One region of the Streptomyces griseus subsp. griseus genome, then DNA from elsewhere that is predicted to be linked to it. Evidence: riboswitches for the same ligand, from Rfam matches in the RefSeq annotation. Region 1 holds a riboswitch; each other region holds the start of a gene.
The links. Region 1 has a riboswitch for cobalamin ahead of D6270_RS28670 (CoA-acylating methylmalonate-semialdehyde dehydrogenase). Riboswitches for the same ligand answer to the same signal wherever they lie in the genome.

Region 1 (10,406 bases):
ATCCCGGGGATCACCGCATGGCCGAATTCGACCGTTCCACGGGCCCGGATGTCCTCCAGGATCGCGAGGGTGCTGTCGTACAGGGAAGGGTCTCCCCAGACCAGGAAGGCCCCGGTCTCCCCCGGTGCCAGCTCCTCGATGATCAGGCGCTCGCAGATGTCGGCGCGGCGGTGGCGCCAGTCGTGCACCGCCGAGGTGTAGCGGCCCCGGTCGTCCTGGGTGCGGTCCCGCCAGGGGTCCTCGGCCTCGACGACCCGGTAGGGGCCGGTGAGGTGCTCGGCCAGGATGTCCCGCCGCAGCCGGGTCAGGGACTCCTTCTCCCGGCCCTTGCCGAGCACGAAGAAGACCTGCGCCCTGCGCATCGCCTTCACCGCGGCGAGGGTCAGGTGGTCGGGGTCGCCGGCTCCCATGCCGATGACGAGGATGTGCCGTGGTGCGTCGCTCATGTCGGCCGATCATGCCAGCAGCGGGGCGCGCGATCGCGCCGGGCCCGAGGGTGGCCGGGGCGAGGCGGGGTGGACTTACTAGGACGTCCAACTATATGTTCGTGAGCAGCGGGGTGGTCGGCGTGCAGCCGGGCACCCTCAAGGGTGTGTCCGGCTGTACGCCGGCCACGCTCAAGGCCCGTGGTGTCAGGGAAGCCGGTGCGATTCCGGCGCGGTCCCGCCACTGTGACCGGGGAGTGCGTCCTCGCGGGAAACGCCACTGACGGCGAAGCAGCCGTCGGGAAGGCATGAGGGCGGGCGCTGATCCGGGAGTCAGGATACCGGCCGCGGGATGTTCCGTGTTTCCACGAGGATGGAGCAGACACGCATGGCACCGGTCCGCACCCACGGCCCCGCAGGCCCGTCCCGGCGAGCGGTTCTCCCCGCTTCCCCCTGACGGCCCCAGCCCTTCGCGTCCCCCGACGGCGAGCCCCCTCACGCCCGCGCGCACCCGGCCCGAGCGCCGCGTGCGGTGGGGCCCGTGCGCCATCCCCGGATCTCTCCTGACGATCTCACCGACGAGAGCAGGTTTCCATGGTCCGCGAACTCACCCATTTCATCGGCGGCAAGCACACGCCCGGCACCTCGGGCACGTACGGCGATGTCCACGACCCCAACACCGGCCGGGTCCAGGCCCGGGTGCCGCTGGCCGGCCGGTCCGAGACCGAGGCGGCCATCGCCGACGCGGCCGAGGCGCAGATCGATTGGGCCGAGTGGAACCCGCAGCGCCGGGCCCGTGTCCTGCTGCGCTTCCTCCAGCTGGTCGAGAAGGAGAAGGACTCCCTGGCCCGGCTGCTCTCCTCCGAGCACGGCAAGACCGTCGCCGACGCGCACGGCGACATCGCGCGCGGCCTGGACGTGGTGGAGTTCGCCGCCGGTGTCCCGCACCTGCTGAAGGGCGAGTTCAGCGACAACGCGGGCGCCGGGATCGACGTCCACTCGCTACGCCGGCCGCTCGGTGTGGTCGCGGGCATCACCCCGTTCAACTTCCCGGCGATGATCCCGCTCTGGAAGGCCGCACCGGCTCTGGCCTGCGGAAACGCCTTCATCCTCAAGCCGTCCGAACGGGACCCCTCGGTACCGCTGCGGCTGGCGGAACTGTTCCTTGAGGCAGGGCTTCCGCCCGGTGTCCTGAACGTCGTCAACGGCGGCAAGGAGGCCGTGGACACCCTGCTGGAGGACCCGCGCGTCAAGGCGCTCGGCTTCGTCGGCTCCACACCGATCGCCGCGCACATCTACGCCACGGCCGCCGCCCACGGCAAGCGGGCGCAGTGCTTCGGCGGGGCGAAGAACCACATGATCGTGATGCCGGACGCCGACCTGGACCAGGCGGTGGACGCCCTGATCGGCGCCGGGTACGGATCGGCGGGCGAGCGGTGCATGGCGATCTCGGTGGCCGTGCCGGTCGGTGAGGAGACCGCCGACGCACTGGTGGCCAAGCTCACCGAGCGGATCGCGGAGCTGCGGATCGGCCGCTCGGACGACCCGGACGCAGACTTCGGCCCGCTGGTGGGCCGGGACGCGGTGGACCGGGTGCGGGGCTATGTCGACCTCGGCATCGAGGAGGGCGCCGAACTCGTCGTCGACGGAAGGGACTTCGCCTTGGAGGGTCATGAGGACGGCTTCTTCGCCGGCGCTTCCCTCTTCGACCGGGTCACCCCGGACATGCGGATCTACCAGGAGGAGATCTTCGGCCCTGTCGTCTCCGTGGTCCGCGCCGCCGACTACGAGGAGGCCTTGCGCCTCCCTTCGGAGCATCCGTACGGCAACGGCGTCGCCCTCTTCACCCGCGACGGCGACATCGCCCGCGACTTCACCCGCCGGGTGGACACGGGCATGGTCGGCGTCAATGTGCCGATCCCCGTGCCGGTGGCGTACCACACGTTCGGCGGCTGGAAGCGGTCCGGCTTCGGCGACCTCAACCAGCACGGGCCGGACGCCATCCGCTTCTACACCCGTACGAAGACCGTCACTTCGCGCTGGCCCGCCTCCGGGATCCGGGACGGCGCGAGCTTCACGATTCCGACCATGGGATGACCGCCGTGACCACCCTGCTCAGCGACGACCAGCTCGCGGTCGTCGAGACGACACTCGACTTCGCCCAGGAACACCTGGCCCCGCACGCCGTGGCCTGGGACCAGGACAAGCACTTCCCCGTCGACGTTCTGCGGAAGGCGGCGGGCCTCGGCCTCGGAGGTGTGTACGTACGGGAGGACCTCGGCGGCTCCGAACTGTCCCGCTCCGACGGGGTCCTCGTCTTCGAGGCCCTCGCCACCGGCTGCCCGTCCGTCGCGGGCTATCTCTCCATCCACAACATGGTCGCCTGGATGGTCGACCGGTACGGCACCGAGGCCCAGCGCGGCCGGTACCTGCCCGAGCTGTGCACCATGGAGCAGCTGGGCAGTTACTGCCTGACCGAACCGGGCGCGGGCTCCGACGCGGCCGCACTCCGCACCCGCGCGGTGCGCGACGGCGATCACTACGTGCTGACGGGGACCAAGCAGTTCATCTCCGGCGCGGGCGCCACCCACCTCTACATCGTGCTGGCCCGCACCGGCGACAGCGGGCCCGGCGGGATCTCCGCGTTCCTCGTCGAACGGGACGACCCCGGGCTCTCGTTCGGGGCCAACGAGAAGAAGATGGGCTGGAACGCACAGCCCACCCGCCAGGTCCTGCTGGACGGGGTGCGCATCGCGGCGGACCGGCTGCTCGGGGCGGAGGGCGAGGGCTTCCGGATCGCCATGAACGGCCTCAACGGTGGCCGACTCGGCATCGCCGCCTGCTCGTTGGGAGGTGCGCAGAGCGCGCTGGACCGCTCGCTCGCCCATCTCGCGGACCGGGAGGCGTTCGGCGGCCCGCTGCTGGACGCCCAGGCGCTCCAGTTCCGGCTGGCCGACATGGCGACCGAACTCGCCGCCGCCCGAGCACTGGTGCGGCAGGCGGCCGAGGCGCTGGACCGGAAGGTGGGCGGGGCACCGGAGTTGTGCGCGATGGCCAAGCGCTTCGCCACCGACACCGGCTACTCGGTCGCGGACCGGGCGCTCCAGCTCCACGGCGGCTACGGCTATCTGGCCGAGTACGGCATCGAGAAGATCGTGCGGGACCTGCGGGTCCACCAGATCCTGGAAGGGACCAACGAGATCATGCGCGTCATTGTGGCCCGGAGCCTGACGGGAGCCCTGCGATGACCGAGGAGCTCGTACGGGTGCACACCGAAGGCCGTGCGGGGGTGGTGACCCTCAACCGGCCGGGGGCGCTCAACGCGCTCACCCACGCGATGGTGGAGACGATCGCGGCGGCGCTGGACCGGTGGGAGCACGACCCCGAGGTGGCGACGGTCGTCGTCACGGGGGCCGGGGAGCGCGGCCTGTGCGCGGGCGGCGACATCCGGTCCATCTACGAGGACGCCCGCGTCGGCGGCACGGCCTCGGCCGCGTTCTGGCGCGACGAGTACCGGCTGAACGCCCGGATCGCCCGCTATCCGAAGCCGTACGTCGCGGTCATGGACGGCATCGTGATGGGCGGCGGGGTCGGCGTCTCGGCACACGGCAGCGTCCGGATCGTCACCGAGCGGTCCAAGGTGGCCATGCCGGAGACCGGCATCGGCTTCGTGCCGGATGTCGGCGGCACCTATCTGCTGGCACTGGCCCCCGGTGAGCTGGGCACCCATCTCGCCCTGACGGGTGTGGTGGTGGGGGCCAGGGACACGCTGCTGTGCGGGCTGGCCGACCACTTCGTACCGCAGGAGGAGCTGCCCGCGTTCCTGGCCGGGCTGCGGACGGACCCGCCCGCCGAGGTGCTGCGCCGCCATGTCCGGGAAGCGCCTCCCGGGGTGCTGGAGGCCGACCGCACCTGGATCGACCACTGTTACGCGGCCGACACGGTCGAGGAGATCGTGGAGCGGCTGCTCGCCTCCGACGCCCCGGCGGCCGGTGAGGCGGCGGCCACGATCCTCGGCCGCTCGCCGACCGCGCTCAAGGTCACCCTCGCCGCACTGCGCCGGGCGCGCGAACTCGGGCCGCTGGAAAAGGTGCTGGAGCAGGAGTACCGCGTCTCGTGCGCGGCCCTCTCCTCCCCCGATCTGGTGGAGGGCATCCGGGCCCAGGTGATCGACAAGGACCGGACGCCGCACTGGTCGCCCGGCACGCTCGTGGAGGTCACGGACGCCGACGTGGCCCGGTACTTCGCTCCGACCGGCGACGAGGAACTCTCCCTCGCCGCAGACGACTCTCCGCAGGAGGTGCCCTGGTGACCACGACCGTCGCGTTCATCGGACTCGGCCACATGGGCGGCCCGATGGCCGCCAACCTCGTCCGCGCCGGGCACCGGGTGCTCGGCCACGACCTCGTCGATACGTGTCTGGCCGCCGCCGTGGCGAGCGGGGTGGAGCGGGCGAGGTCCGCCGCCGACGCGGCCGACAAGGCCGATGTGGTGATCACGATGCTGCCCGCCGGGCGCCACGTCCTCTCCCTGTACGGGCAGGAGGGGCTCCTCGAAGCGGCGCGCCCCGGCACCCTGTTCATCGACTGCTCCACCATCGATGTGGCCGACTCCCGGGCCGCCCACGCGGCAGCGGCGGCCCTCGGCCACCGGTCGCTGGACGCCCCGGTCTCCGGCGGGGTGGTGGGCGCCGAAGCGGGCACGCTGACCTTCATGGCCGGGGGTGAGGAGGGCGCCTTCGCGGAGGCCGAGCCGCTGCTGTCCGTGATGGGCAGGAAGGCGGTGCACTGCGGGTCGGGCGGCGCCGGGCAGGCGGCGAAGATCTGCAACAACATGATCCTCGGCGTCTCGATGATCGCCGTCAGCGAGGCGTTCGTCCTCGCCGAGAGCCTGGGCCTCTCCGACCAGGCGCTGTACGACGTGGCGTCGGCGGCCTCCGGCCAGTGCTGGGCGCTCACCGTCAACTGCCCGGTCCCCGGCCCGGTTCCGACGAGCCCGGCCAACCGGGACTACCGCCCCGGGTTCGCCGCGCCGCTGATGGCGAAGGATCTCGGGCTGGCGGCCAACGCTCTGCGCGCGGGCGGCATCGATGCCGAACTGGGCCTGCGAGCAGCTGAGATGTACGCCCGGTTCGCGGAAGGGGCCGGGGCGGACCAGGACTTCTCCGGGATCGTCCGGGCCATCCGGGCCGCTTCGTCGACCACCACCGATGCACAGGAAGGCACCACCGCGTGAGCGAGAACAGCGAGAGCGCGTCCACCTCGGGCCCGTACGGGACCATCCTGGTCGAACGCCGGGGCCGTACCGCCCTGCTCACCCTCAACCGCCCCAAGGCGCTCAACGCGCTGAGCCTGGACGTCATGCGGGAGACGGTCGAGGCGACCGAGGCCCTGGACCGGGACCCGGACGTCGGCTGCATCGTCATCACCGGCAGCGGGAACAAGGCGTTCGCGGCGGGGGCGGACATCAAGGAGATGCAGCCGCAGAGCTACATGGACATGTACCTCAGCGACTGGTTCACCGCCTGGGACCGGCTCGGCCAGCTCCGGACACCGACCGTCGCGGCTGTACGGGGCTACGCCCTGGGCGGCGGCTGCGAGTTGGCCATGCTGTGCGATGTGGTGATCGCCTCGGAGACGGCCGTCTTCGGGCAGCCGGAGATCCGGCTCGGGGTGATCCCCGGCATCGGCGGCTCCCAGCGGCTGACCCGGGCGGTCGGCAAGGCCAAGGCGATGGACCTCTGCCTCACCGGCCGGAACATGGGCGCCGAGGAGGCCGAACGGGCCGGACTCGTCTCCAGGATCGTCCCGGACACGGACCTGCTGGAGGAGGCGCTCGCCATCGCGGACACGGTCTCCGGCATGTCGGCGCCGGTCGCCATGATGGCGAAGGAGGCGGTGAACCGCGCCTTCGAGACGACGCTCGCCGAAGGCGTCCGTTTCGAACGCCGCCTGTTCCACGCGGTGTTCGCCACGGCCGACCAGAAGGAGGGCATGAAGGCGTTCACGGAGAAGCGGCCGGCGGAGTTCACCCACCGCTGAGGTCGTCCCTCGGGCCGTCGGCCTCGACCGGGTACGGCACATGCGTACGCCGGTCGGGGTCGACGGCCAGCCGGCCCCCGGCCGGGGGCCGGGCCCGCTGGGCGCAGTCCTGCCGTTCGCAGATCCGGCAGCCGAGCCCGATGGGGGTGGCCGACCGGGGGTCCTCCAGAGCCAGGCCCTCGGCGTACACCAGGCGGTGGGCGTGGCGGAGTTCGCAGCCGAGCGCGACGGCGAAGTCGGCCCGGGGCGCGCGGTGCCCGAACCCGCCGCGCGTCACGGTCCGGGCCACCCAGAAGTACCTTTTGCCGTCCGGCATCTCGGCGACCTGGGTGAGGATGCGGCCGGGCGCGGAGAACGCCTCGTACACCGTCCAGAGCGGGCAGGTGCCGCCGAGCCGGGAGAAGTGGAAGTCGCTGGCGGACTGCCGCTTGGAGATGTTGCCCGCCCGGTCGACGCGCAGGAACGAGAACGGCACGCCCCGGTCGCCGGTCCGCTGGAGGGTGGAGAGCCGGTGGCAGACGGTCTCGAAGCCGACGCCGAAGCGGGCCTGGAGCAGTTCGACGTCGTAGCGCAGCTCCTCGGCGGCCCGGTGGAAGGCGGTGTACGGCATGAGCAGGGCACCGGCGAAGTAGTTGGCGAGGCCGATCCTGGCCAGCCCCGCCGCCTGTTCGGAGGCGAGCTCACCGCCGGCGACCAGGGTGTCCAGCAGCGATCCGTGTTCCAGCAGGGCGAGTTGGGTGGCGAGCTGGAAGGCGCGCTGGGCCTCGCTGAGCCACGGGGAGAGCATCAGCAGCCCGCTGTCGGGGTCGAACCGGCGGGCGTCGGTGGCCCGTTCGCGGTCGGCGGTGACGGCGGTGATGCCATGGCGGGCGGCGAGGCGGTCCTTCAGGGCGTCGGCGGCGCGGCCCGCCGATCCCCTACCGAGGTCGGTCGCCGTGCGCTCGGCGACGGTGTCCAGGGCGCCGAAGTGGTTGTGGTGGGCGTAGAAGAAGTCCCGTACCTCGTCGTGGGGTTCGGCGGTGAGGAGCGACTCGCCGTCGTGGGGCGGGGCGAGGGCGACGACGCGTTCGGCCGCGTCCCGGTAGCGGTGGTGCAGGGCCACGAGGGCGCGAGCCACCTCCGGGTGGTCGCGGGCCACATCGGCGGCCTCCTCCAAGGGGACCTGGGTCCCGCAGGCCTCGTCGCCGAGAGCGGCTCGCAGGTCGGTGGCGAGGCGCTCCTCGTCGGCCTCGGAGAAGAACTCCGGGTCGACGCCGAAGACCTCCGCGATCCGTAGCAGGACCGGCGCGGTCAGCGGGCGGCGGCTGTGCTCGATCTGGTTGAGGTAGCTGGTGGAGAGGCCCAGTGCGCGGGCCAGCTCCACCTGGTTCATCCCGCGCTCACGGCGCAGCCGCCGCAGCTTGGCGTGGGCGTAGATCTTGCGTCCGGCAGGCCGTCCCATGGCGTCGGCGCTCCTCTCCCCCGCCCCCGCCTCCGCTCCGAGGCGCTCTGCGAAAGTAGCATCCGCATCTTTTGCAGCATTCGCAGATTCGCAGCTCAGGGCTGTACGGATTGTGCACAGTGGACCGGTCGCATCGGGGGCCGGAGCGGGGAAAGCTCCTTCCGTACGGCACCACCGACGTTGCGAGGAGCCCCGTGATCCACCACCACGTCCGCGTCCACCCCAGCGCCGACCGGCTGCCCCGTGAGGAGCAGCTCGCCTGGAAGCTGGCGGCCGTCGCGACCGGGACCCAGGACGCCGCCGGCCTCGATCCGCAGGCGGCTGCCATGGCCGTCAACCGGGTCGTCGACAACGCCTCCGTCGCCGTGGCCTCCCTGCTGCGCCGCCCGGTCGCGGTCGCCCGCGGCCAGGCCCTGGCCCACCGCGCCACCCCGGGAGCGACGGTGTTCGGCGCGGCCCCCGGCGTACGGGTCTCCCCCGAGTGGGCGGCCTGGGCGAACGGCACGGCCGTAAGGGAGCTGGACTTCCACGACACGTTCCTGGCGGCGGACTACTCACACCCCGGGGACAACATCCCGCCGCTGCTCGCCGTGGCCCAGCACACCGGGCGCAGCGGTGCTGAGCTGCTGCGCGGGATCGTCGCCGCGTACGAGATCCATGTGGCGCTGGTGCGGGCCATCTGCCTGCACGAGCACCGCATCGACCATGTGGCCCACCTGAGCGCGGCCACCGCGTGCGGGCTCGGCGCGCTGCTGGGGCTGGACACGGGGACGACGTACCAGGCGGTCCAGCAGGCGGTGCACACGACGACGGCGACCCGGCAGTCCCGCAAGGGCGAGATCTCCAGCTGGAAGGCGTTCGCCCCGGCGTTCGCGGGCAAGGCGGCGATCGAGGCGGTGGACCGGGCGATGCGCGGCGAGGGGTCGCCGTCGCCGGTCTACGAGGGCGAGGACGGGTTCCTCGCCCGGATGCTGGACGGCCCGGACGCGGCGTACACGGTGGGGCTGCCGGAGCCGGGGGAGGCGCGGCGCGCGATCCTGGACACGTACACGAAGGAGCACTCCGCCGAGTACCAGGCGCAGGCGGTCATCGATCTGGCGCGGCGGCTGCGGGAGCGGACGGGCCCGACGGAGAAGATCCGGTCGATCGTGCTGCACACCAGCCACCACACGCACCAGGTGATCGGTTCCGGTTCGGGCGACCCGCAGAAGTACGACCCCACGGCGAGCCGCGAGACGCTGGACCACTCGGTGCCGTACATCTTCGCGGTGGCGCTGGAGGACGGCGTCTGGCACCACGAGCGGTCCTACGCCCCCGAGCGGGCGCAGCGGCCGGGGACGGGTGAGCTGTGGCGGCGGATCTCCACGGTGGAGGACCCGGAGTGGACAAGCCGCTACCACGACCCGGACCCGGAGCGGCGGGCCTTCGGCGGGCGGGCCGTGGTGACGCTGGTGGACGGCACGGTGATCGAGGACGAGCTGGCGGTGGCGGACGCCCACCCGGCGGGGGCCCGGCCGTTCGACCGTTCGGGGTACGTGGCGAAGTTCCGTACGCTCGCGGAGGGCATCGTGGCCGCCCCGGACCAGGATCGTTTCCTGACGGCGGCCGAGGGGCTCGCGGAGCTGCCGGCGGACGGTCTGGACGCGCTGCTCCCGGCCGTGGACACGGAGGCGGTCGCCGCCTTCGACGCGGGCCTGCCGAAGGGGCTGTTCTGATGCTGCACACGCGTACGACTCCGGCCGGGCGCCGCCGCGCCTTCCGCGAGCAGCTGGCTTCCGGGCGGCTGGCGCGGATGCCGGGCGCGGTCAACCCGTACTCGGCGCGGCTGATCCAGGAGGCCGGGTTCGAGGCGGTGTATCTGTCAGGGGCGGTCCTCGCCGCCGAACTGGCCCTCCCCGACCTCGGGTTGACGTCGTCCACCGAGATCGCTGCGCGGGCGCAGCAGATCGCCCGGGTCACGGATCTGCCGGCCCTGATCGACGCGGACACCGGGTTCGGCGAGCCCATGAACGCGGCCCGCACGGTGCAGTTGATGGAGGACGCGGGGTTGGCCGGACTGCATCTGGAGGACCAGGTCAACCCCAAGCGGTGCGGCCATCTGGACGGCAAGACGCTGGTGGGGCGCGCGGAGATGGTCCGTAAGGTGCGGGCCGCCGTGGATGCCCGCCGTGATCCGGACTTCCTGCTCATGGCCCGTACCGACGCCCGGGGCCCGGAGGGTCTGGCGGCGGCGATCGACCGTGCGAAGGCGTACGTGGACGCGGGCGCCGACGCCGTGTTCCCTGAGGCGCTCGCGGACGAGAGCGAGTTCGAGGCGTTCCGGGCCGCTGTCGACGTACCGCTGCTGGCCAACATGACCGAGTTCGGCAAAGGCCCGCTGCTGGACGCGGCGACGCTGGAGAACCTCGGCTACAACATCGCGCTCTACCCCGTGACCCTCTTCCGCCTCGCGATGGGCGCGGTGGAGGACGGGCTGCGGACCCTGGCCGCCGACGGCAC
Region 2 (10,406 bases), 5.0 Mb from region 1:
GCCTGGAGGAAGCGGTTGGTCGTCGCCCGGTCGCGGACGGCCAGCCGCAGCCACTGCGGCCCCAGCCCCGGGAACGTATCGCCGCGCCGGGCCGCGAACCCCAGCAGCCGCAGCCGCTCCCGGACCTCCGCCGCCCGCTCCAGCCGCACCAGCACGAACGGGCCCCAGGCCGCCTCCACCGCCCGCACCTCGCTGAACTCCGCGAGCCCGGCCAGCAGATGGTCCCGGTCCACGGTGATCCGGTCCGCCGCCTCGGCCGCCTCCACCAGCGCCCTCGGCTCCATGCACGCCTGGGCCGCCGCCAGCGCCGGGGACGACACCGGCCACAGCGGCTGCGCCTCGGCCAGCAGCGCGATCGTCTCCGGGTCGGCCAGGACGTAACCGATCCGCAGTCCGGCCAGCCCCCACGTCTTGGTGAGGCTGCGCAGCACGACCAGACCCGGGATGTCCGTACGGCCGCACAGCGCCTCGCGCTCGCCCGGCACCACGTCCATGAACGCCTCGTCGACCACCAGCGTCCGCCCCGGTCTGGCCAGCCGCTCCAGCAGGGCCGCCGGGTGCAGCACCGACGTCGGGTTGGTCGGATTGCCGACCACCACCAGATCCGCCTCGTCGGGGACCGCCGCCGGATCCAGCCGGAAGCCGTCCTCCTCCCGCAGCAGCACCCGCCCCACCCCGTGCCCGGCCGCCCGCAGGGCCGCCTCCGGCTCGGTGAACTGCGGATGCACGACCACCGGACGACGGGCCGGGAGCGCCCGGGCGATCAGGACGAACGCCTCAGCGGCACCGGCCGTCAACAGCACGCGTTCCACCGGCAGTCCGTGCCGCTCGGCGACCGCCTCCCGGGCCGGTGTGCCGTCGGGGTAGGCGGCGAGTGAGACCAGGGACGCGGCTATGCGCTGGCGCAGCCACTCCGGTGGTGTGTGGGTGCGGACGTTCACGGCGAGATCGGTCAGATTCTCGCCGCGCACCTCCGCGTCGCCGTGGTGCCGCAGGTCGGGCCCGGCGCTCTCGATGTTCTGTGTGGGGGGTGTCATGGCTGCCATGGTGAACGGGCGGGGGCCTTCCGTCACGAGTGGGGTGGAAGTTTTCTCGCCGGAAACGGGGAACGGCGCCAGGACGGCCGGAATCCGGCGTGCCACCGCGCAGGTCGCCACCCCCTTGCCGACGCGCTTCCCCACCACCAGCTCGTCCGCCTCGATCAGCGCCGCCGCCTCCGCGACCGACGGCGTGCCCACCGCCCCGGCCGCCGCACCCGACGGATGCGGCACGCGCACCGCCGCCAGCGCCGCCGCCGGATACGTCCGCACCGGCACCCCGAGCCGGGCGGCCGCCCCCACGATCCCCGGCTCGTCCGCCTTCGCGTCGACGGTCGCCACCTCCGCCACATCGACGGTCCGCAGCCCCGCCCCGCGCAGGGTCTCCTCGATCAGGCCGTACACCTCGCCGAGCGGCGCTCCCCGGCGGGCACCGACCCCGACGACCAGGTTCCGCGCGCCGGGCTCGGATGTGGGGGTCGTCATGGCGGAGCCTGCCTTTCCGATCAAGCGGTGGGGGGAGCCGTTCCGTATACGGTCACGGATCCGGCGGTCGCACGGTTCGCCGCGCAGTCCGCCGCACGGTGCGTCGTAGGGGCGGACGGGGCCGCCAGGGGGAGGGGTGCGGGTGAGGGCATGGGTAAGGACACCCTGAGATGCGGCCGGCCCGGTCGATCGACTAGCAAGAGCCCATGGCGGTGTTCGTCGCGCTCGGCGCGTTCCTGATGACTCTGGCCGGCGGCTGGGTCGCACAACGCGTCACGGACCGCCGCCATCTGGTGCTCGGCTTCGCGGGCGGGCTGATGCTCGGCGTGGTCGGCCTGGACCTCCTGCCGGAGGCGATGGAGGCCGCGGGCACCCCGGTGTTCGGGGTGCCCGCCGCCCTGCTGCTCTTCGTCGGCGGCTTCCTGGTGGCCCATCTGGTCGAGGGGCTGCTCGCCGTACGCCAGGTGGCACACGGGGCGAGCGGTGAGCGCGTACCGCAGGTGGGGCTCACGGCGGCCGCCGCGATGGTCGGCCACAGCCTGATGGACGGCATCGCGCTCGGCGCGGCCTTCCAGGTCGGCGGAGCCATGGGCCTGGCCGTCGCGCTGGCGGTGATCAGTCATGACTTCGCCGACGGATTCAACACGTACACCCTCACCAGTCTCTACGGGAACGCCCGCCGCAAGGCGCTCCTGATGCTGTTCGCGGCCGCCGTGGCACCGGTCGTGGGCGCCGCGACGACGCTGCTGTTCACCCTTCCGGAGGAACTGCTCGGCGGCTATCTCGGATTCTTCGGCGGAGCCCTGCTCTACCTGGCCGCTGCGGAGATTCTTCCCGAGGCGCACCACACCCATCCCGCCCGCTCCACTCTTCTCTGCACCATCGGGGGCGTGGGCTTCATCTGGCTGGTCGTGGGCATCGCCGAGTGAGCCCGCGTACGCCCGCACGCTTCGTCACGACGAACGCGCGGGGGCGTTCACCGCGCCCGGCAGTGCGCCACGAAACGCCGGGCCACCTCGGGGGAGGCCGCCCAGTGGGTGTGCAGATAGCTGGCGTGCACGCCCCGCTGGACGTACCCCTCCACCCGCCGCTCCGGCTGGTGCATGCCCCAGGCGGGTGTGGCCCCCGCCCCCGGCTCCAGCACCGTCCGGTGGAACTCATGGCCCCGCATCCGGGCCCCCGCGACCGCCAGCGGGCTGTCGGAGACCGCGACCGCCTGCCGGTACCCGAGGGTGAGCCGCTCCGACATCCGGGCCTCCGCGTCCAGCACCCCGCACATCGGCTTCCCGTCCAGCTCCCGCGCCAGATAGAGCAGCCCCGCGCACTCGGCCGCCACCGGGGCGCCGCTCAGGGCCAGTTCGGTCACCGCCCGGCGCAACGGCTCGTTGGCCGACAGCTCGGGGGCGTACATCTCCGGGAACCCGCCGCCGATCACCAGCCCCGCCGTCCCCGCCGGCAGCTTCTCGTCCCGCAGCGGGTCGACGACCACGACCTCCGCACCGGCCGCCGTCAGCAACTCGGCGTGTTCCGCGTACGCGAAGGTGAACGCCGCCCCGCCGGCCACGGCGACGACGGGCCGCGGGCCTTCCACAGGGGCGTACGCCGGTGCCCACGCCTCGTCCGGCAGCGCGGGCGCCGTCCGCGCCAGCGCCATCAGCGCGTCCAGGTCGCACCCGGCGAGCACCCGTTCACCCATGGCCCGTACGGCATCCACCGCATCGCCCTGCCGCTCGGCCACCGGCACCAGACCCAGGTGGCGCGAGGGCGTGGCCACCTGAGGCGCCCGGCGCAGCACACCGAGCACCGGCAGCCCCGACTCGTCCAACGCGTCCCGCAACAGCGCCTCGTGCCGGTCCGAGGCCACCTTGTTCAGGATCACCCCGCCGATCCGCACCTGAGGGTCCCAGGAGGCGAACCCGTGCACGAGGGCCGCCACCGACCGGGACTGCGAGGAGGCGTCGACCACCAGCACCACCGGCGCCTTGAGCAGCTTCGCCACCTGCGCGGTGGACGCCAGCTCCCCCTGGCCGGAGGCGCCGTCGTACAGCCCCATCACGCCCTCGACCACGGCGAGGTCGCACCCCGCCGACCCGTGCGCGAAGAGGGGGGCGATGAGGTCCGTCCCGCACATGTACGCGTCGAGATTGCGGCCGGGGCGCCCCGTCGCCAGCGCGTGGTAGCCCGGATCGATGTAGTCCGGGCCCACCTTGTGCGGCGAGACGGCCAGCCCGCGCGCGGCGAAGGCGGCCATCAGGCCGGTGGCGACGGTGGTCTTGCCGCTGTTGGAAGCAGGTGCGGCGATGACCAGACGGGGCGTACTCACCACTCGATGCCCCTCTGGCCCTTCTGCCCCGCGTCCATCGGGTGCTTGACCTTCGACATGTCGGTCACCAGGTCGGCGGCCTCGATGAGCGCGTCCGGCGCGTTGCGGCCGGTGATCACCACATGCTGGGTGCCGGGCCGGTTCCGCATCACCTCGACGACCTCGTCGGTGTCGATCCACCCCCAGTGCAGCGGGTAGGCGAACTCGTCCAGCACATACAGCTTGTACGTCTCCGCCGCCAGGTCGCGCTTGACCTGCTCCCAGCCCTCGCGGGCCTTCTCCTCGTTGTCCAGCTGACCGTCCCGCTGGACCCAGGACCAGCCCTCGCCCATCTTGTGCCAGTCGACCGTGCCGCCCTCGCCGCTCGCGCCCAGCACCTTCAGCGCGTTCTCCTCGCCGACCTTCCACTTCGCCGACTTCACGAACTGGAACACCCCGATCGGCCACCCCTGGTTCCAGGCCCGCAGCGCGAGCCCGAAGGCGGCGGTCGACTTGCCCTTGCCCATGCCCGTGTGGACGAACAGGAGCGGGCGGTTGCGCCGCTGGCGGGTGGTGAGCCCGTCGTCCGGCACCGATGTTGGCTGTCCCTGCGGCATCAAGCGGCCCTCCCGGCTGCGGTGACGTCCTTGACGAGCCCGGCGATCGAGTCGGCCCGCAGCTCGTCGAGTGTGACGGCGGTGCCTCCCAGCTCCCGGGCGAGCTCCCCGGCGAGACCGAGGCGTACGTACCCCGACTCGCAGTCCACGACGACCGAGGCCGTCCCCTCGGCCTGGTGCAGCCGCGCCGCCCGCCCCGCGAGCGCCACCGGCTCCGGCCCGCCGGTCGCCCGGCCGTCCGTGACGACGACGAGCAGCGGCCGCCGCGACGGATCGCGCAGCCGCTCCACCCGCAGCACCTCGTGGGCCTTCAGCAGCCCGGCGGCCAGCGGGGTGCGGCCACCGGTCGGCAGCGACTCCAGCCGGGCGGCGGCCGCGTCCACGGACGAGGTCGGCGGCAGCGCCACGTCGGCCTCCTTGCCCCGGAAGGTGACCAGACCGACCTTGTCCCGCCGCTGGTAGGCGTCCAGCAGCAGCGACAGCACGGCCCCCTTGACCGCGCTCATCCGCTGCCGGGCCGCCATCGACCCGGAGGCGTCCACGACGAACAGCACGAGGTTGCCCTCACGCCCCTCCCGGGTCGCCTGCCGCAGATCGTCGCGCCGCACCACGAGCCCGCGCCCGGAACGCCCGCGCGCCCGCTGGTGGGGGGCGGCTGCCTGCACGGTGGCGGCCAGATGCAGCTTGGTGAGGGCGCCTTGCGGCCGGACCGCTCCTGTGGTCCGGCCATGCGCTGTACGGGCCCGGGAACGCCGCCCGGCAGCCCCCTCACCCAGCCCCGGCACGCTGAGCATCTTCGTACGGAACGGCTCGGCGGCGGCCACCGGCCGCTGCTCGGCCCCGGCGGACCGCCCGGGCGCGTCGGGGGCCTCCCCGGGGGCCTCGGACGGCGTGTCGTCGGCGCCCTCGGAGCCCGGCGGCGGGGTGCGGTCGCCATCGGCCTGCGGCGGTACGCCACCGCCTCCACCGCCGCCGTCCCCACCCCCGTCGGGATCGGGCCGGTCGTCACCTTCGTTGTTCTCCTGCGGGCCGGCCTCGTCCAGGGTCTGGTCCAGCTTGTCCTCGTCCAGACCCGGCGCGTCGAACGGATTGCGGCGCCGCCGGTGGGGGAGCGCCAGGAGGGCGGCCTGCCGTACGTCGTCGGCGGTGACCTCCTCGCGCCCGGCCCAGGCGGCGAGCGCGGTCGCGGTACGGGCCATCACGATGTCGGCCCGCATCCCGTCGACCTCGAACGCGGCGCAGGTCGCGGCGGTCTGGCGCAGCACGCCGTCACCGAGCACGACCCGGGGCAGCAGGGCACGCGCGGCGGCGATGCGCTCCCGGAGCGCCGCCTCCTCCTCGGCCCAGCGCGCGGCGAACCCCTCGGGATCGTCGTCGTACGCGAGCCGGCGCCGCACGACCTCCACCCGCTCGTCGGTGTCCCGGGACGCGGCCACCTCCACGGTCAGCCCGAACCGGTCCAGCAACTGCGGCCGCAGCTCGCCCTCTTCCGGATTCATCGTCCCGACCAGCAGGAACCGTGCCGCATGCCGTACGGAGACGCCTTCGCGCTCCACGTACGAGGCACCCATGGCGGCCGCGTCCAGCAGCAGGTCCACCAGGTGGTCGTGGAGGAGGTTGACCTCGTCGACGTACAGGATTCCCCGGTGGGCATCGGCCAGCAGCCCCGGCTCGAAGGCCTTCACGCCCTCCGAGAGCGCCCGTTCGATGTCCAGCGCCCCCACGAGCCGGTCCTCGGACGCGCCGACGGGCAGCTCCACGGTCCGCGCGGGCCGCGACACACCGGGGGCCTCCGCGTGCGGCCCATCAGGACACGCGGGATCGGGGGAGACCGGATCACAGGAGAACCGGCACCCCGGTACGACGGAGACCTCGGGCATGAGGGCGGCCAGGGCGCGGACGGCGGTGGACTTGGCGGTCCCCTTCTCGCCCCGCACGAGCACACCACCGACGGCCGGACTGACCGCGTTCAGCAACAGCCCGAGCCGCAGGTCGTCCTGCCCGACGATCGCGGTGAAGGGATACGGCGTACTCACTTGTCCTCCTCGTTGGCATGCTCTTCAGCTCTTACGCGCCCGGTCACCACAAGCCCCTCGTCCCTCGGCTCAGCGGACCCGGCACATTCCCGCCCCTGGGACTCGCCCGCTTCCCTCTGCGTCTCCGGGCGACCCATGTCCAGCCCCTCCGGCGGTTGAGGAGCGGGGGCCGGGGCAGCGCCCCGGCTCTCCGGCGGCGCACCCGCCCCCGACGGCGGCGCCCCCGGCGGCACGAACGGCAACCCGGGCGGCGCCCCGCCCTCGATCAACCGCCACAGCGCGTCCGTATCCGCGTGCTCCTCCACCAGATCGCCCAGCCGGTCCAGCTGCTCCTCCCGCAACACCCCGAAACTCGTGTCGGGCGCGGGAACGAACCGCCGCCCGGCCCCCCGGGCCACCTCCTCCAGGAACCGCCGCCGGAACCCGTCGCTCTCCAGCGACCCGTGCCAGTGCGTCCCCCAGACCGACCCCACCCGGCACCCGTCCAGGAACGGTTCCCCGCCCCGCACATCGGCGACCCCGTGGTGGATCTCGTACCCCTCCACCGGCTCGCCGAGAGCCGAACCCACCGGCCGCGCCAGCGTCTTGGCCCGGTCGAAGCGGATACGTACGGGCAGCAGACCGAGCCCGTCCACGACCCCGGCCCGCGACTCCACCTCGTCCTCGATCCGCTCACCGAGCACCTGGAACCCGCCGCAGATCCCCAGCACCGGCCGCCCCTCCGCCGCCCGCCGCACCAGTGCGTCCGCGAGACCCCGCTCCCGCAGCCAGGCCAGGGCCTTCACCGTGCCGCGCGTCCCCGGCACGACGACCAGGTCCGCGTCGGCCAGCTCGTCGGGACGGTCCACGAACCGCACCACGACGCCCGGTTCGGCGGCCAGCGCGTCCACGTCCGTGAAGTTCGACATCAACGGCACCGCGCAGACCGCGACCCGCAGCACGTCCTCGCCGTGCGGGGGAGCCACGACCGACTCCCGTACCGCACCCCGCAAGGAGACCCGCAGGCCGTCCTCCTCGTCGATACCGAGCCCGTGGGTGAACGGCAGCACCCCGTACGTCCGCCGTCCGGTCAGCCCGTACAGCATGTCCAACCCGGGCTCCAGCAGTGAGACATCACCCCGGAACTTGTTCACCAGGTACCCCGCGACCAGCGCCTGGTCCTCCGAGCTCAGCAGCGCCGTCGTCCCGAAGAAGGAGGCGAAGACCCCGCCCCGGTCGATGTCCCCGACCACCAGCACGGGGAAGCGGGCCGCCCGAGCGATCCCCATGTTCACGATGTCGGTGCGCCGCAGGTTGATCTCCGCAGGGGACCCCGCCCCCTCGCAGATCACCGCGTCGTACGCCGACCGCAGCTGCTCCAGACAGTCGGTGACCGTCCCGAGCAGCGCCTCCTGCCGGCCCCCGTGGTAGCCCCGGGCGCTCATCTCGCCGACCGGCCTGCCCATCAGGACGACCTGGCTGGACCGGTCGCTGCCGGGCTTCAGCAGGACCGGGTTCATCAGCGCGGTCGGCTCCACCCGGGCGGCCTGCGCCTGCATGGCCTGGGCGCGGCCGATCTCGGCGCCCTCGCGGGTGACGAAGGAGTTGAGGGACATGTTCTGCGCCTTGAACGGCGCGACCTTCACGCCCCGGCGAACCAGCCAGCGGCAGATGCCCGCCGTGACGACGCTCTTGCCCGCGTCCGATGTGGTCCCCGCGACCAGCAGCCCGCCACTCATGCCCGTCCCCGCTTCCGTCCCACGACTGTCCGGCCCGCCACGCACACGCCGAGGGCCAGCGCACTCACCCGGCGCGACAGCCGCACCGCGCGTTCGATGTCGGTGCTCCGCACGTCCCGCCCGGACGCGCCGTTCAGGACCGGCCGGTGTTCGACGCGCCCCGCGTACGCCAGCGTCCCGCCGAGCCGTACGCCGAGCGCCCCCGCGAACGCGGCCTCCACCGGACCCGCGTTCGGGCTCGGATGGCGCCCCGCGTCCGCCCGCCAGGCGCGTACGGCCTCCGAGGGCCGCCCGCCCGCCACGACCGCCAGCGCGGCCGTCAGCCGCGCCCCGGGCCACCCCGCGAGATCGTCCAGTCGGGCCGAGGCCCAGCCGTAACGCCGGTGGCGGGGCGACTTGTGGCCGACCATCGCGTCCAGGGTGTTCACGGCCCGGAAGCCGACGAGCCCCGGCACCCCGCCGATCGCGCCCCACACCAGCGCGCCGACGACGGCGTCCGAGGTGTTCTCCGCGACCGACTCCACCACGGCGCGGGCGATCTGCGGCCCGTCCAGGGAGTGCGGATCACGCCCGCACAGGTGCGGCAGCCGCTCCCGGGCCACCTCCAGGTCCCCGGCGGCCAGCGCGCCCCCGATGGCACGGGCCTCCCGGCCCAGCGACGTACCGCCGACGACCGACCAGGTGGTGGCGGCGGTCAGCGCGACGGCGAGCGCGGGGCGTCCCCGGACGGCACGGGCGGCGAGCGCGGCGGCCCCCACGGCGCCTCCGGCGCACAGCAGGGTGTGCAGCGCGCCCCGGCCCCGGTCGTCACCCCACAGCAGGGACTCCACCCGCGCGGCGGCCCGGCCGAAACCGGCGACGGGGTGGCCCCGCCGGGGGTCGCCGAGAGCCGCGTCGGCGATCAGCCCGGCGGTGGCGCCGTACGCGAAGACACGATCGGCACGCACGCGTCAGGCCGCCGGGGGCAGGGGCGTTCCGGCACGAAGAGGTACGGGACGAGGCAGCGGATGCGGCGCACGGCGGCCGGGCATGGCTTATGTCCTCACTCAGGGTCCGCGCCCTGGTTCGACGTGACCGGCGACAAGAGTCTCCTGGCTTCCCGGATCCGCAGTTCCCCCGGCCTTCCAGCCCGCGTTGCGAGGGCCGTGACATCCGGTGTGGGGGAGTGCTCCCCGGTGACAGTGGCGGGACCGCGCCGGATTCGCACCGGCTTCCTCTTCTGTCGCCGTAAATGGCTCCGGCAGTCCACCACGCTGCGAGAACGGCCGTCAACTTGCTGTTGACCTGCGGAGCTCCAGTGTGCGCAGACGCACATCGGGCCGGACACACGGTGGTGTGTCCGGCCCGAAGGAGTGCGGTGGGGCGCGTCAGGCGACGATCAGATAGATCCCGTACGCGACCGCCGCCACGCACGCCGCGAAGCAGGCGTACGCGCCGGTGCGCGCCAGTGCGGCCGAACCGCCGGAGGCGCCACCGGCGGCCGGGGCCGACAGCTTGGAGAGGGCGACGATGCCCAGGGTGAAGACGCCGACCAGCGCGACGGTGACCACGAGACTGACACCGAAGACGGAGGCGAGAGCTGCCCAGTCGATTTTCATACGGATCTGTCCTTACACCGTCGCCGCGGGGCGGGCCGTGTCGTCGGGCTTCGAGGCCGGGGCCGGGATGGTGGTCGAGAGGTCGGAGGCCGGACCGCCGATGGGCGGCGGCGCGACCGCGGCCATGGCGGTGGTGACGACACCCTGGGGCTCGTCCGCCGCGACCTCGGTGTCGTTGACGTTGGTGTGGTCAACCGGCTGGCGGCGTGAGGCCACCCAGATCGCGAAGGAGCCGCCGACCAGCAGGATCGCGGTGGTGGTGATGCCCCACGGGCCCTGCTTGGTGAGGAACTCGGCGCCCGCGCCGACCAGGCCCGCGGCCGGGAGCGTCAGGCCCCAGGCGACGAACATCCGGGTGGCGGTGGACCAGCGGACCACGCCGCCCTTGCGGCCGAGGCCCGCGCCCATCACCGCACCCGAGCAGGACTGGGTGGTGGAGAGCGAGAAGCCGAGGTGCGAGGAGGCCAGGATGACCGTGGCCGCGCTGGTCTGGGCGGCGAAGCCCTGCGGCGGCCGGAGATCGGTGAGGCCCTTGCCCATGGTGCGGATGATGCGCCAGCCGCCGAGGTAGGTGCCGAGCGCGATGGCGACACCGGCAGAGACGATGACCCA
Region 3 (10,406 bases), 3.8 Mb from region 1:
GCCTGCCAGGGAGTCCAGGGCGTGGTGCGTACGGGCGGCGGAGGCGTGGGCGGTGTGGTGCGGGTGCGCCGTCCGGGCCTGGGCGCTCTGCCGGGGCTGTGGCAGGCGTACGGCCACCAGCAGGCCGAGCGCGAGCGCGGTGGCGGCGGCGAGTCCCACACCGAGGCCCGACTCCGTACCGGAGAGCAGCAGCAGGGCGAGGGTCGTACAGATGACGGTGGCCGAACCGTAGACGAGCTGTGCGGCAGTCGGACGCGGCATGACGGTTTCCGTCCTCGGGACGTCGGATGGGCGGGTGGTCGGCACATGCGCAAGTGCCTTCCGACCCTACGACGGTGGATGCCCGACGGGGACCGGTAGTAAGCGTGACCTAACCCACGGTACCGGTGCACAGGGGGCGCACGGAGTCACGCCTCTCGCCAACCGGACGGTGCGGCGCGCCCGTTGGTAAAGATCCTGTCCGTATATCGGGAAAGCGCTCCTGCATAGTGCACTTGGTCTGTTCAAGTCAAGGTCTGTCTTTTCTCTCGCAACTCCGATCGAATGTCGTCACTTGTGACGCGTTTACGCGCGCGGCCCTCTCCATACCCCCCTGGCCGCTGCGCGGACGCCCGAGGAGGACTGCATCAAGTGACCAATCAGAGACGGGCGCTTCGCGCCGCTGCCGTTGTCGTGGCCATGGCCGCGACTGCCGCGACGGCGTCGACCTTCGCCACCGCCCAGGCGCATGACACCACATCAGGTTCCGCCGCTTCCGCCGCCCACCGCCAGGACCCGGCGCCGGCCAAGGGGCATGTGGAGCACAACCTCGAAGGCCCCTTCAGCGAGCAGCAGGCAGCGCAGCGGGAGGCCGCGCTGGAGCAGGTGCTCGCCGGGGACAAGAAGGTGACGACCAAGAGCGGCTCCAAGGTCGTCAAGCTCGGCGACAAGAAGTACGTGGAGCTCGGCCGGGAGAAGACCGATAAGATCTTCACCATCCTGGTGGAGTTCGGCGACAAGGTCGACGACACCACGATGTTCGACCCGGACGGCGACGGCCCCAAGCCGCCGGTCAAGAAGTACGGCGGCACGCCCGGCCCGGCGCACAACAAGATCGCCAAGCCGGACCCGAAGAAGGACAACAGCACCGCCTGGAAGGCCGATTACAACCAGGCGCACTTCGAGAAGCTGTACTTCGGCGAGGGCAAGGACGTCCACTCGCTCAAGACCTACTACGAGAAGACCTCCTCGGGCCGCTACTCGGTCGACGGCGCGGTCTCCGACTGGGTGAAGGTCGACTACAACGAGGCCCGCTACGGCTCCAACTACTGCGGCCAGTCCAACTGCGCCAACGTGTGGGACATGGTCCGCGACGGCGTCAACGCCTGGGTCGCCGACCAGAAGGCCAAGGGCCGCACGTCCGCCCAGATCAAGGCGGACCTGGCCGAGTACGACCAGTGGGACCGCTACGACTACGACGGCGACGGCGACTTCAACGAGCCCGACGGCTACATCGACCACTTCCAGATCGTCCACGCCGGTGAGGACGAGTCGGCCGGCGGCGGCGCGCAGGGCGGGGACGCCATCTGGGCGCACCGCTGGTACGCGTACGGCACCAACGCGGGTGCGACCGGCCCGGCCGACAACAAGGCCGGCGGCGCGCAGGTCGGTGACACCGGCATCTGGGTCGGCGACTATACCGTCCAGCCCGAGAACGGCGGACTGGGCGTCTTCGCCCACGAGTACGCCCACGACCTCGGTCTGCCGGACCTGTACGACACCTCCGGCGGCGGCGAGAACTCGGTCGGCTTCTGGTCCCTGATGTCGGCGGGCTCCTGGCTCGGCACCGGCAAGGGCGAGATCGGCAACCTGCCGGGCGACATGACCTCGTGGGACAAGCTCCAGCTCGGCTGGCTCGACTACGACAAGGCCAAGGCGGGCAAGACCTCGCTGCACAAGCTGGGCGTCTCGGAGTACAACACCAAGGACCCGCAGGCGCTCGTCGTCGAACTGCCGCCCAAGTCGGTGACCACCACCGTGGTCAAGCCCGCGCAGGGCACCAAGCAGTGGTGGAGCGACCAGGGCGACAACCTGTCGAACACCCTGACCCGTTCGGTCGACCTGACCGGCAAGTCCTCGGCGAAGCTGGACCTTTCGGGCTGGTACGACATCGAGGCCGACTACGACTTCCTCTACACCGAGGTTTCGGACAACGGCGGCACGAGCTGGACCGCACTCGACGGCACCGCCGACGGCCAGGCCATCCCGCGCGACGCCAGCGACAAGCCGGCCCTGACCGATGTCTCGGGCGCGTACAAGAAGCTCTCCTTCCCGCTGGACGCCTACGCCGGCAAGAAGATCGACCTCCGCTTCCGCTACCAGACCGACGGCGGCGCGGGCGGCAAGGGCTTCGCGGCCGACGAGATCACCATCACGGCCGACGGCGCCACCCTCTTCTCGGACAACGCCGAGGGTGACGACAACGGCTGGTCGGCGAAGGGCTTCTCGCGGATCGGCGAGTCGTTCGCGAAGGACTACCCGCAGTACTACATCGCGGAGAACCGCCAGTACGTGTCGTACGACGAGACCCTCAAGGTCGGTCCGTACAACTTCGGCTTCGCCACGACCCGCCCCAGCTGGGTGGAGCACTACGCGTACCAGACCGGTCTGCTCGTCTGGCTCTGGGACACCTCCCAGAAGGACAACAACACCTCGGTCCACCCGGGCCAGGGTCTGATCCTGCCGGTCGACGCGCACGCCAAGCCGCTGAAGTGGAAGGACGGCACGGTCGTACGCAACAAGATCCAGCCGTTCGACGCCCCGTTCAGCTGGTACCCGAACAAGGGCTTCACGCTCCACAACGCGGACGTGCCGCTGAAGATCCAGCCCTCGCTGGGCAACCCGGTCTTCGACGACCGCAAGGGCACCTACTGGTACAAGGAGAACCCCACGGGCAGTGTCAAGGTTTCTGACACCAACACCCGCATCTCCATCGTCCTGGAGCCGCTCAACGGCTCCTCGATGACTGTGCTGGTCAGCCCCTCGGGCCGATAATTTCGTAAAACCCCAGGTCAGAGCATGATCGGCCGTCGCCCTCTAGCGGGCGGCGGCCGATCGTGTTTAGGTGCGTCTTGTTCACATCCTTATTGACACGACGTCTCACGGGGGAGTGCGATCCATGGCAGGCGGAGGTTTCTGCAGATTGCCGAACGGCACGGTGGTGGTGGCCCTCACCCTCACCAGACCGACGGAAGGCGCGGCCCACCGCGCCGGTACGGAGGCGGGCCCGGGTGCCCCGGTACGGGTGCTGGTCCACGCGGCGAACCGGGCGCGCGCCCTGACCAGGCTGCGCAATCTGGGGCTGCGGGCGGTGTACCTGCGCGGCAACGACCGGCCGCCCACACCGGACGAGGTCACGGCGGTGCTGCACCACCCGGACGGGCTGCTGTGGCGGGCGGCGCCCGAGGCGGGGCCGGCCACACAGCCGGCGCTCGCGCTCCAGTCCTGCCAGGAGCTGTGGCACCCGATCAGGGCCCTGCTGGGCCCGGCCGGGTACGCCGGACCGGCCCGCCCGGCGGCGTGAGGGCGGGCGGCTCCGAGGGGCCGTGGCAGGGCTCCAGTGCCTCGGCGGCTCCCCGGGGCTCCAGGGCCTCGGATCGTCTTAGAGGGCCTCGGCCACGACCGGCTTCCCGGAGAGCTTCACGCCCGCCGTCCGGAGCTCGTCCAGGGCCTTCTCGGTGGTCACCGGCGAGACCCCGGCGGTCAGGTCCAGCAGCACATGGGTGACGAAGCCCTCACGGGCCGCGTCCAGGGCCGTAGCCCGTACGCAGTGGTCGGTGGCGATACCGACCACGTCGACCTCGGTCACCGACCGGTCGCGCAGCCACTGGGCGAGCCCGATCCCGTTCTCGTCGGCTCCCTCGAACCCGCTGTACGCGGCCGAGTAGGCGCCCTTGTCGAAGACGGTGTCGATGGCCCCGGAGGCGACGGCGGGCGCGAAGTTCGGGTGGAACCCGACGCCCTCGGTCCCGGCGACGCAGTGCACCGGCCAGGAGTCCACGAAGTCCGGGGTGTCGGAGAAGTGGCTCCCGGGGTCGACATGGTGGTCCCGGGTGGCCACCACGTGCCGGTAGCCGGGCTGGGCCTCACCGATGAGATCGGTGATGGCGGCGGCGACATCGGCGCCACCCGCCACCGCGAGGCTGCCGCCCTCGCAGAAGTCGTTCTGAACGTCCACGACGATCAATGCGCGGTGCATGGCGGGTGTCCTTCGGTGGGGAGAGCGGCTGGGGAGGGGGAGAGCGGCGGTACTTCAACGTTCACGGGGATGCCACGAGCGTAGAGACTAGGGCCTGACAATCAACCCCTACCCACTGGCGCCGATCCGGCCCGCCCGGGCGCCACCCCAGCTCGTCCGGGCCGACGCGGCCCGTCCGGCGTCCGGGGGCGGAACCCTCGGGGCGGGGGCCCCGCACCTGCCGAGGGCCCGGGCCTCACACGCACAGGGCCCGGTCTCACACATACTCCGTCCCCAGCACCGGCTCCCCCCGGGACAACTGCATCGCCGACATCGGCAACCCGGCCCGAGCCGCGACATGCCGCTCCCGGGCCGCCTCCAGAGGCTCACGCGCGACCACGGCCCCACCCCGCACCAGCTCCACCAACAGCTCCCGCCCCAGCAGCCCCTCCGGCACCGCCCCGGTCCCGATCACCTCGGCCTCGGCCACGCCGCCCTCGTCGACCCGGCGCGCCGCCCACTTGCGACCCCCCACCGACGACTTCGCGCCCAGCGACTTCTTCGCCACCGGCACCAGCGGAGCGTCCGCGTCCGCCGTCCCGGCCCGGGCCACCAGCTTGTAGACCATCGAACACGTCGGGTGCCCGCTCCCGGTGACGAGCTGCGTGCCGACCCCGTACGCATCCACCGGCGCGGCCGCAAGCGAGGCGATCGCGTACTCGTCCAGGTCCGAGGTCACCACGATCTTCGTGCCCGTCGCCCCCAGCTCGTCCAGCTGCTGCCGCACCCGGTGCGCGACCAGCAGCAGGTCCCCGGAGTCGATCCGTACGGCACCCAGCTCGGGCCCCGCGATCTCCACCGCCGCCCGTACCGCCTCGGCCACGTCGTACGTGTCGACCAGCAGCGTCGTGCCCCGCCCCAGCGAGTCCACCTGCGCCCGGAACGCGTCCCGCTCGGTGTCGTGCAGCAGGGTGAAGGCGTGCGCGCTGGTCCCCACGGTCGGGATCCCGTACCGGAATCCGGCTGCCAGGTCAGAGGTCGCGTCGAACCCGCCGACGTACGCCGCACGGGCCGAGGCCACCGCCGACAGCTCGTGGGTGCGCCGCGCCCCCATCTCGATCAGCCGGCGCCCCCCGGCGGCGGCCGACATCCGCGAGGCGGCGGCCGCGATCGCGGAGTCGTGGTTGAGGATCGAGAGGATCACCGTCTCCAGCAGCACGCACTCGGCGAACGAGCCCTCCACCCGCAGGACGGGGGAGCCCGGGAAGTACACCTCGCCCTCCGGGTAGCCCCAGATGTCGCCGCTGAAGCGGTAGCCCGCCAGCCATTCGAGGGTCGGCTCGTCCACGATGTCCTGCTGGCGCAGGAAGCCGATCATCTCGTCGTCGAAGTGGAAGTTCTCCACCGCGTCCAGCACCCGCCCGGTGCCCGCGACGACCCCGTACCGCCGCCCCTCGGGCAGCCGGCGGGTGAACGCCTCGAAGACGGAGCGGCGGGAGGCGGTGCCCGCCTTGAGGGCCGCCTGCACCATGGTCAGCTCGTACTGGTCGGTGAAGAGCGCGGTCGACGGAACGCCGACCCGTCGCCCGAGGTCCGCTGAGTTCATGGCTGAGATGCTACCCCCTATTCGTCAGAGTGACGAGATGTGGGGTCCGTTTGTGCGCGGGGACCGCCCGGGTGGCAGCATGGGACAGGTGAGCGTTGCTACCCCCCTAGAGATCGAACGTCCTGATTCGGCCGAGGAGACCTTCGCGGTCCCCGAGCCGGACGTCCCGTGGGTGACGCTCGTCCACAACGACCCGGTCAATCTCATGAGCTATGTGACCTATGTCTTCCAGGCCTACTTCGGCTACTCCAAGGACAAGGCGCACAAGCTCATGCTGGACGTGCACCAGAAGGGCCGCGCCGTGGTCTCCAGCGGGAGCCGCGAGGAGATGGAGCGCGACGTCCAGGCCATGCACGGTTACGGGCTGTGGGCCACCCTCACCCAGGACCGCAACTAGCGGCCCGGCCGCCGTACGCACCCCCTGCCCCGTTCGACCCACCATCGGAGAATCCATGGCCGGCCATTTCGAGGCCACCCCGGGCGGCGGCGCGGCCGTCGCACTCGACGAGGTCGAGGTCTCGATCCTGCGCTCCCTCGCCGTGCAGCTGCTCGAACTGATCGGCCCGGGCGAGACCCCTGCCGACGGCGAGGACCCCCTCGCCGCGCTCTTCGCCGAGGGGCCCAGCAAGCCGCCGTCCGACCCGGCCCTGGCCCGGCTCTTCCCTGACGCGTACGGGGGGCCTGACGAGCTCACCGAGAGCGACGGGAAGTCGGAGGAGGAGCTGCGGGAGCTGTCCGCCGAGTTCCGCCGCTTCACCGAGACCGACCTGCGCTCCCGCAAGCGCGATGACGCCCTCGCCGTCGTACGGACGCTCGATGCCCTCACGCCCGTCGGCGACGGCGGAGCCGTACTCACCCTCACCGCCGACGAGTGCCGTTCCTGGCTCGGCTCGCTCAACGACCTGCGGCTCACCATCGGCACCCGGCTGGAGGTCTCCGACGAGGACGAGGGCGAGGACGGCTCGCTCTACCGGCTCCCCGACAGCGACCCGCGCAAGCCGATGGTGATGGCCTATCTCTGGCTCGGCGCGCTCCAGGAGACGCTCGTCGAGACACTGATGCCGTAATCGGCGGAAAAGATGCCGCCTCCGGGCCCGCTCCATTCGCTCAACGGACGCTCAGATCCGGGTAACGATCCCCCCAAGTCATAGGCGGCATTCGCTCCGGATGGAGTTCCTTGTCCCCTTTTGCCTGTGGGATGCGCCACAGAATGTCCCATGGTGTCCTGTGACGGCCGTGATAAATCTTCACGATCGCCCGGGGACGCCACCCCTGTTCCCGGGGTCGCCACAAGCCGGCCGAACGCCGGTGGCACTCCAATCCATATCCGGGGGGATCAGGACCTGATCCGCAGCCTTGACGGCGCGGATCGGCGTGGAGAAAGGCGCACCACACATGACATCGGCACAGGTCGACGAGGGACAGGCCGACCACGGAAGGCCCGGAGCGGAATCCGGGGAGGCCGAGACCGGTGGCGAGGGGTACCAGCGAGGTCTGGGAGCCCGTCAGATCCAGATGATCGCCATCGGCGGAGCCATCGGTACCGGGCTCTTCCTCGGCGCGGGCAAAGCGATCGACCGGGCCGGACCCAGCCTCATCCTGGCCTACGTCCTGGCGGGCCTGGTCATCTTCTTCATCATGCGGGCCCTGGGCGAACTGCTCATGTACCGCCCGGTCTCCGGCTCCTTCTCGGAGTACGCCCGCGAATTCATCGGGCCCTTCTTCGGATTCGTGACCGGCTGGACGTACTGGCTGTTCTGGGTCGTCACCGGAATCACCGAAGTCACCGCCGCCGCCACCTATATGACGTACTGGTGGGACATTCCGCAGTGGCTGTCCGCACTGGTCTTCACCGTCATTCTGTACGGCGCCAACCTGATCTCCGTGAAGCTCTTCGGCGAGCTGGAGTTCTGGTTCTCGATGGTCAAGGTCACCGCGATCGTCGGCATGATCCTCATCTGCGCCGGCGTGCTGACGCTCGGTTTCTCCGACGCCGGTGACACCGCGACCGTCTCCAATCTCTGGAACGACGGCGGCTTCTTCCCGAACGGCGTCGGCGGCATGCTGATGACGCTCCAGATCGTCATGTTCGCCTTCCTCGCCGTGGAACTCGTCGGCGTCACCGCCGGGGAGTCCAAGGACCCCAAGACCGTGCTGCCCAAGGCCATCAACACCGTGCCGTGGCGTATCGCCGTCTTCTACGTCGGTGCGCTGATCATGATCCTGTCGGTCGTGCCGTGGTCCACCTTCAAGCCGGGCGTCTCGCCGTTCGTGAAGGCCTTCGAGGAGATGGGGCTCGGCATCGGCGCCGCCATCGTCAACTTCGTCGTCCTGACCGCGGCGCTCTCCTCCTGCAACTCCGGCATGTACTCCACCGGCCGTATGCTCCGCGACCTGGCCATGAACGGACAGGGCCCGCGCGCCTTCACCAAGCTGACGAAGAACGGCCTGCCGCTCACCGGCACGACCTTCTCCGCCGCCCTGATGCTCGTCGGCGTCTGGATCAACTACCAGTGGCCGGGCGAGGCGTTCAACTACGTCGTCTCCTTCGCGACCATCTCCGGCATGTGGGCCTGGATCATGATCCTGTTCAGCCAGATCCGCTACCGCCGCCTGGCCGACCGGGGCGTGCTGCCGCAGTCCTCGTTCAAGGCCCCGGGAGCCCCGTACACCAGCTGGTTCGCGCTCGCCTTCATCGGCATGGTCATCGTGATGATGGCGATCGACAAGGACGCCAGGATCTCGCTGTACTGCGCCCCGCTCTGGGCGCTCCTCCTGGGCATCTCCTACCTGGTGCTCAAGTCGCGCGACCCGGAGAACACCGCCTTCGCCAAGCGCTGACCCAGGCGTCGTCCACCCCCGACCCCGAGGGTGGGCCCGGCCACCCCGAGCCCACGACCACCCTCCTCCCGGACCGCCCCGGCCACCCCCACGGGCCCCGGCGTCCACCATGCGGGCCTTCCCGTACCGCCCACCGGTACGGGAAGGCCCGCATGCCTATCCTGGCGCCATGCTGACCATCACCCAGGCGCTCCACGACCAGATCGTCGCCCACTCCCGCGCCGACCACCCCGACGAGGCGTGCGGTGTGGTGGCGGGCCCGGCCGGGACGGGGCGCGCGGAGCGCTTCATCCCGATGCTCAACGCCGCCCGCTCGCCCACGTTCTACGAGTTCGACTCCGGCGACCTCCTCAAGCTCTACCGCGAGATGGACGACCGCGACGAGGAGCCCGTGATCATCTACCACTCGCACACGGCGACCGAGGCCTACCCCTCCCGCACCGACGTGACGTACGCCAACGAGCCCGGCGCCCACTACGTCCTCGTCTCCACCGCCGACACCGACGGCGCGGGCCCCTTCCAGTTCCGCTCGTACCGCATCGTGGACGGCGAGATCACCGAGGAAGACGTGCAGGTCGTCGAAGCGTACTGAGCGCCTGGGCGGATCGCGGAGCCGCCGGACGGGTCTGGCACACTGCACCCCAGACCCGAACACAAGGCAGCAGGAACCAGGAAGCCGGTGCGAATCCGGCACGGTCCCGCCACTGTGACCGGGCGCGCCCTCCCGTACGGACGAATCCCCCGTGGACGACCCCGCACCGGAGGGCGCGCCCGGAAGCCAGGAACTGGCCCGCTGCCTTTCACGCATCGACCAGGGGACGCGGAAATCCCCCGGAGAGGCCCCGCCATGTCCCGGCGCACCCCCGCGCTCATAGCCGCCGCCGTGCTGCTCCCGCTCGTCCTCACCGCCTGCTCCACCTCGGAGACCTCCACCGACGCCAAGGGCGAGCCCGAGGCCTCGGCGAAGAGCGACGGCTTCCCGTACACCGTCACCAACTGCGGTGTCACCACCACGTACCAGGCCCCGCCCGAGCGCGTGGTCACCATGAACCAGCACGTCACCGAGATCATGCTGGAGCTCGGCCTCACCAAGTCCCTCGTCGGCACCGCCTACCTCGACGACAAGGTCCTGCCGAAGTACGCGAAGGACTACGCCTCCGTACCGGTGATCGCCAAGGAGTACCCCTCCTACGAGCAGGTCCTCGCCACCAACCCCGACTTCGTCTACGGCGGCTACAGCAGCGCCTTCACCGCAGGCGACGGCCGCGGCCGCGAGGCGTTCAAGAAGTCCGGCATCGAGACCCGGCTCAACACCGAGAGCTGCGCCAAGGCCGACACCCCGATGGAAACCCTGTACGAGGAGATCCGCGAGGTCGGCCGCACCTTCGGCGTCACCGACCGCGCCGAGGCCTGGATCAAGCAGGCCAAGGCCGACAACGCGGCCACCGCCGAGAAGCTCAAGGACCTCGATCCGCTCTCCGTCTTCGTCTACGACAGCGGCGACAAGACCGCGTTCACCGCCGGCGGCAAGGGCATCGGCAACGAGCTGATCAAGCGTGCCGGCGGCACCAACATCTTCGCCGACCTCGACAAGTCCTTCGGGGACGCCTCCTGGGAGAACGTCGTCGCCCGCAAGCCCGAGGCGATCGTGATCTACGACTACGGTTCCACCACCGTCGCCCAGAAGAAGAAGCGCCTCCTCGACGACCCGGCCCTCGCCGACGTCCCCGCCATCAAGAACAA

Region 2: linked by a shared signal. The riboswitch ahead of D6270_RS06430 (cobalamin biosynthesis protein) and the one ahead of D6270_RS28670 (CoA-acylating methylmalonate-semialdehyde dehydrogenase) in region 1 are both predicted to bind cobalamin.
Region 3: linked by a shared signal. The riboswitch ahead of D6270_RS11725 (ABC transporter substrate-binding protein) and the one ahead of D6270_RS28670 (CoA-acylating methylmalonate-semialdehyde dehydrogenase) in region 1 are both predicted to bind cobalamin.

Annotation. Positions count from the first base shown of each region.
Region 1 is NZ_CP032543.1:6,376,697-6,387,102, reverse strand. It holds gene cobF (precorrin-6A synthase (deacetylating)) at 1-446, opposite strand, end outside; cobalamin riboswitch at 611-790, shown strand; gene D6270_RS28670 (CoA-acylating methylmalonate-semialdehyde dehydrogenase) at 1,020-2,522, shown strand; gene D6270_RS28665 (acyl-CoA dehydrogenase family protein) at 2,519-3,673, shown strand; gene D6270_RS28660 (enoyl-CoA hydratase/isomerase family protein) at 3,670-4,737, shown strand; gene mmsB (3-hydroxyisobutyrate dehydrogenase) at 4,734-5,660, shown strand; gene D6270_RS28650 (enoyl-CoA hydratase) at 5,657-6,466, shown strand; gene D6270_RS28645 (short-chain fatty acyl-CoA regulator family protein) at 6,453-7,907, opposite strand; gene D6270_RS28640 (MmgE/PrpD family protein) at 8,102-9,622, shown strand; gene prpB (methylisocitrate lyase) at 9,622-10,406, shown strand, end outside.
Region 2 is NZ_CP032543.1:1,380,739-1,391,144, reverse strand. It holds gene cobC (Rv2231c family histidinol phosphate aminotransferase CobC) at 1-1,523, opposite strand, end outside; gene D6270_RS06455 (ZIP family metal transporter) at 1,730-2,452, shown strand; gene D6270_RS06450 (cobyrinic acid a,c-diamide synthase CobB) at 2,500-3,849, opposite strand; gene cobO (cob(I)yrinic acid a,c-diamide adenosyltransferase) at 3,843-4,442, opposite strand; gene D6270_RS06440 (putative cobaltochelatase) at 4,442-6,478, opposite strand; gene D6270_RS06435 (cobyric acid synthase) at 6,475-8,196, opposite strand; gene D6270_RS06430 (cobalamin biosynthesis protein) at 8,193-9,143, opposite strand; cobalamin riboswitch at 9,281-9,415, opposite strand; gene D6270_RS06425 (hypothetical protein) at 9,564-9,794, opposite strand; gene D6270_RS06420 (inorganic phosphate transporter) at 9,807-10,406, opposite strand, start outside.
Region 3 is NZ_CP032543.1:2,558,143-2,568,548, reverse strand. It holds gene D6270_RS11770 (hypothetical protein) at 1-261, opposite strand, end outside; gene D6270_RS11765 (immune inhibitor A domain-containing protein) at 631-3,033, shown strand; gene D6270_RS11760 (hypothetical protein) at 3,158-3,562, shown strand; gene D6270_RS11755 (isochorismatase family protein) at 3,641-4,237, opposite strand; gene D6270_RS11750 (nicotinate phosphoribosyltransferase) at 4,494-5,822, opposite strand; gene clpS (ATP-dependent Clp protease adapter ClpS) at 5,902-6,219, shown strand; gene D6270_RS11740 (DUF2017 domain-containing protein) at 6,275-6,889, shown strand; gene D6270_RS11735 (amino acid permease) at 7,218-8,663, shown strand; gene D6270_RS11730 (M67 family metallopeptidase) at 8,833-9,255, shown strand; cobalamin riboswitch at 9,269-9,472, shown strand; gene D6270_RS11725 (ABC transporter substrate-binding protein) at 9,511-10,406, shown strand, end outside.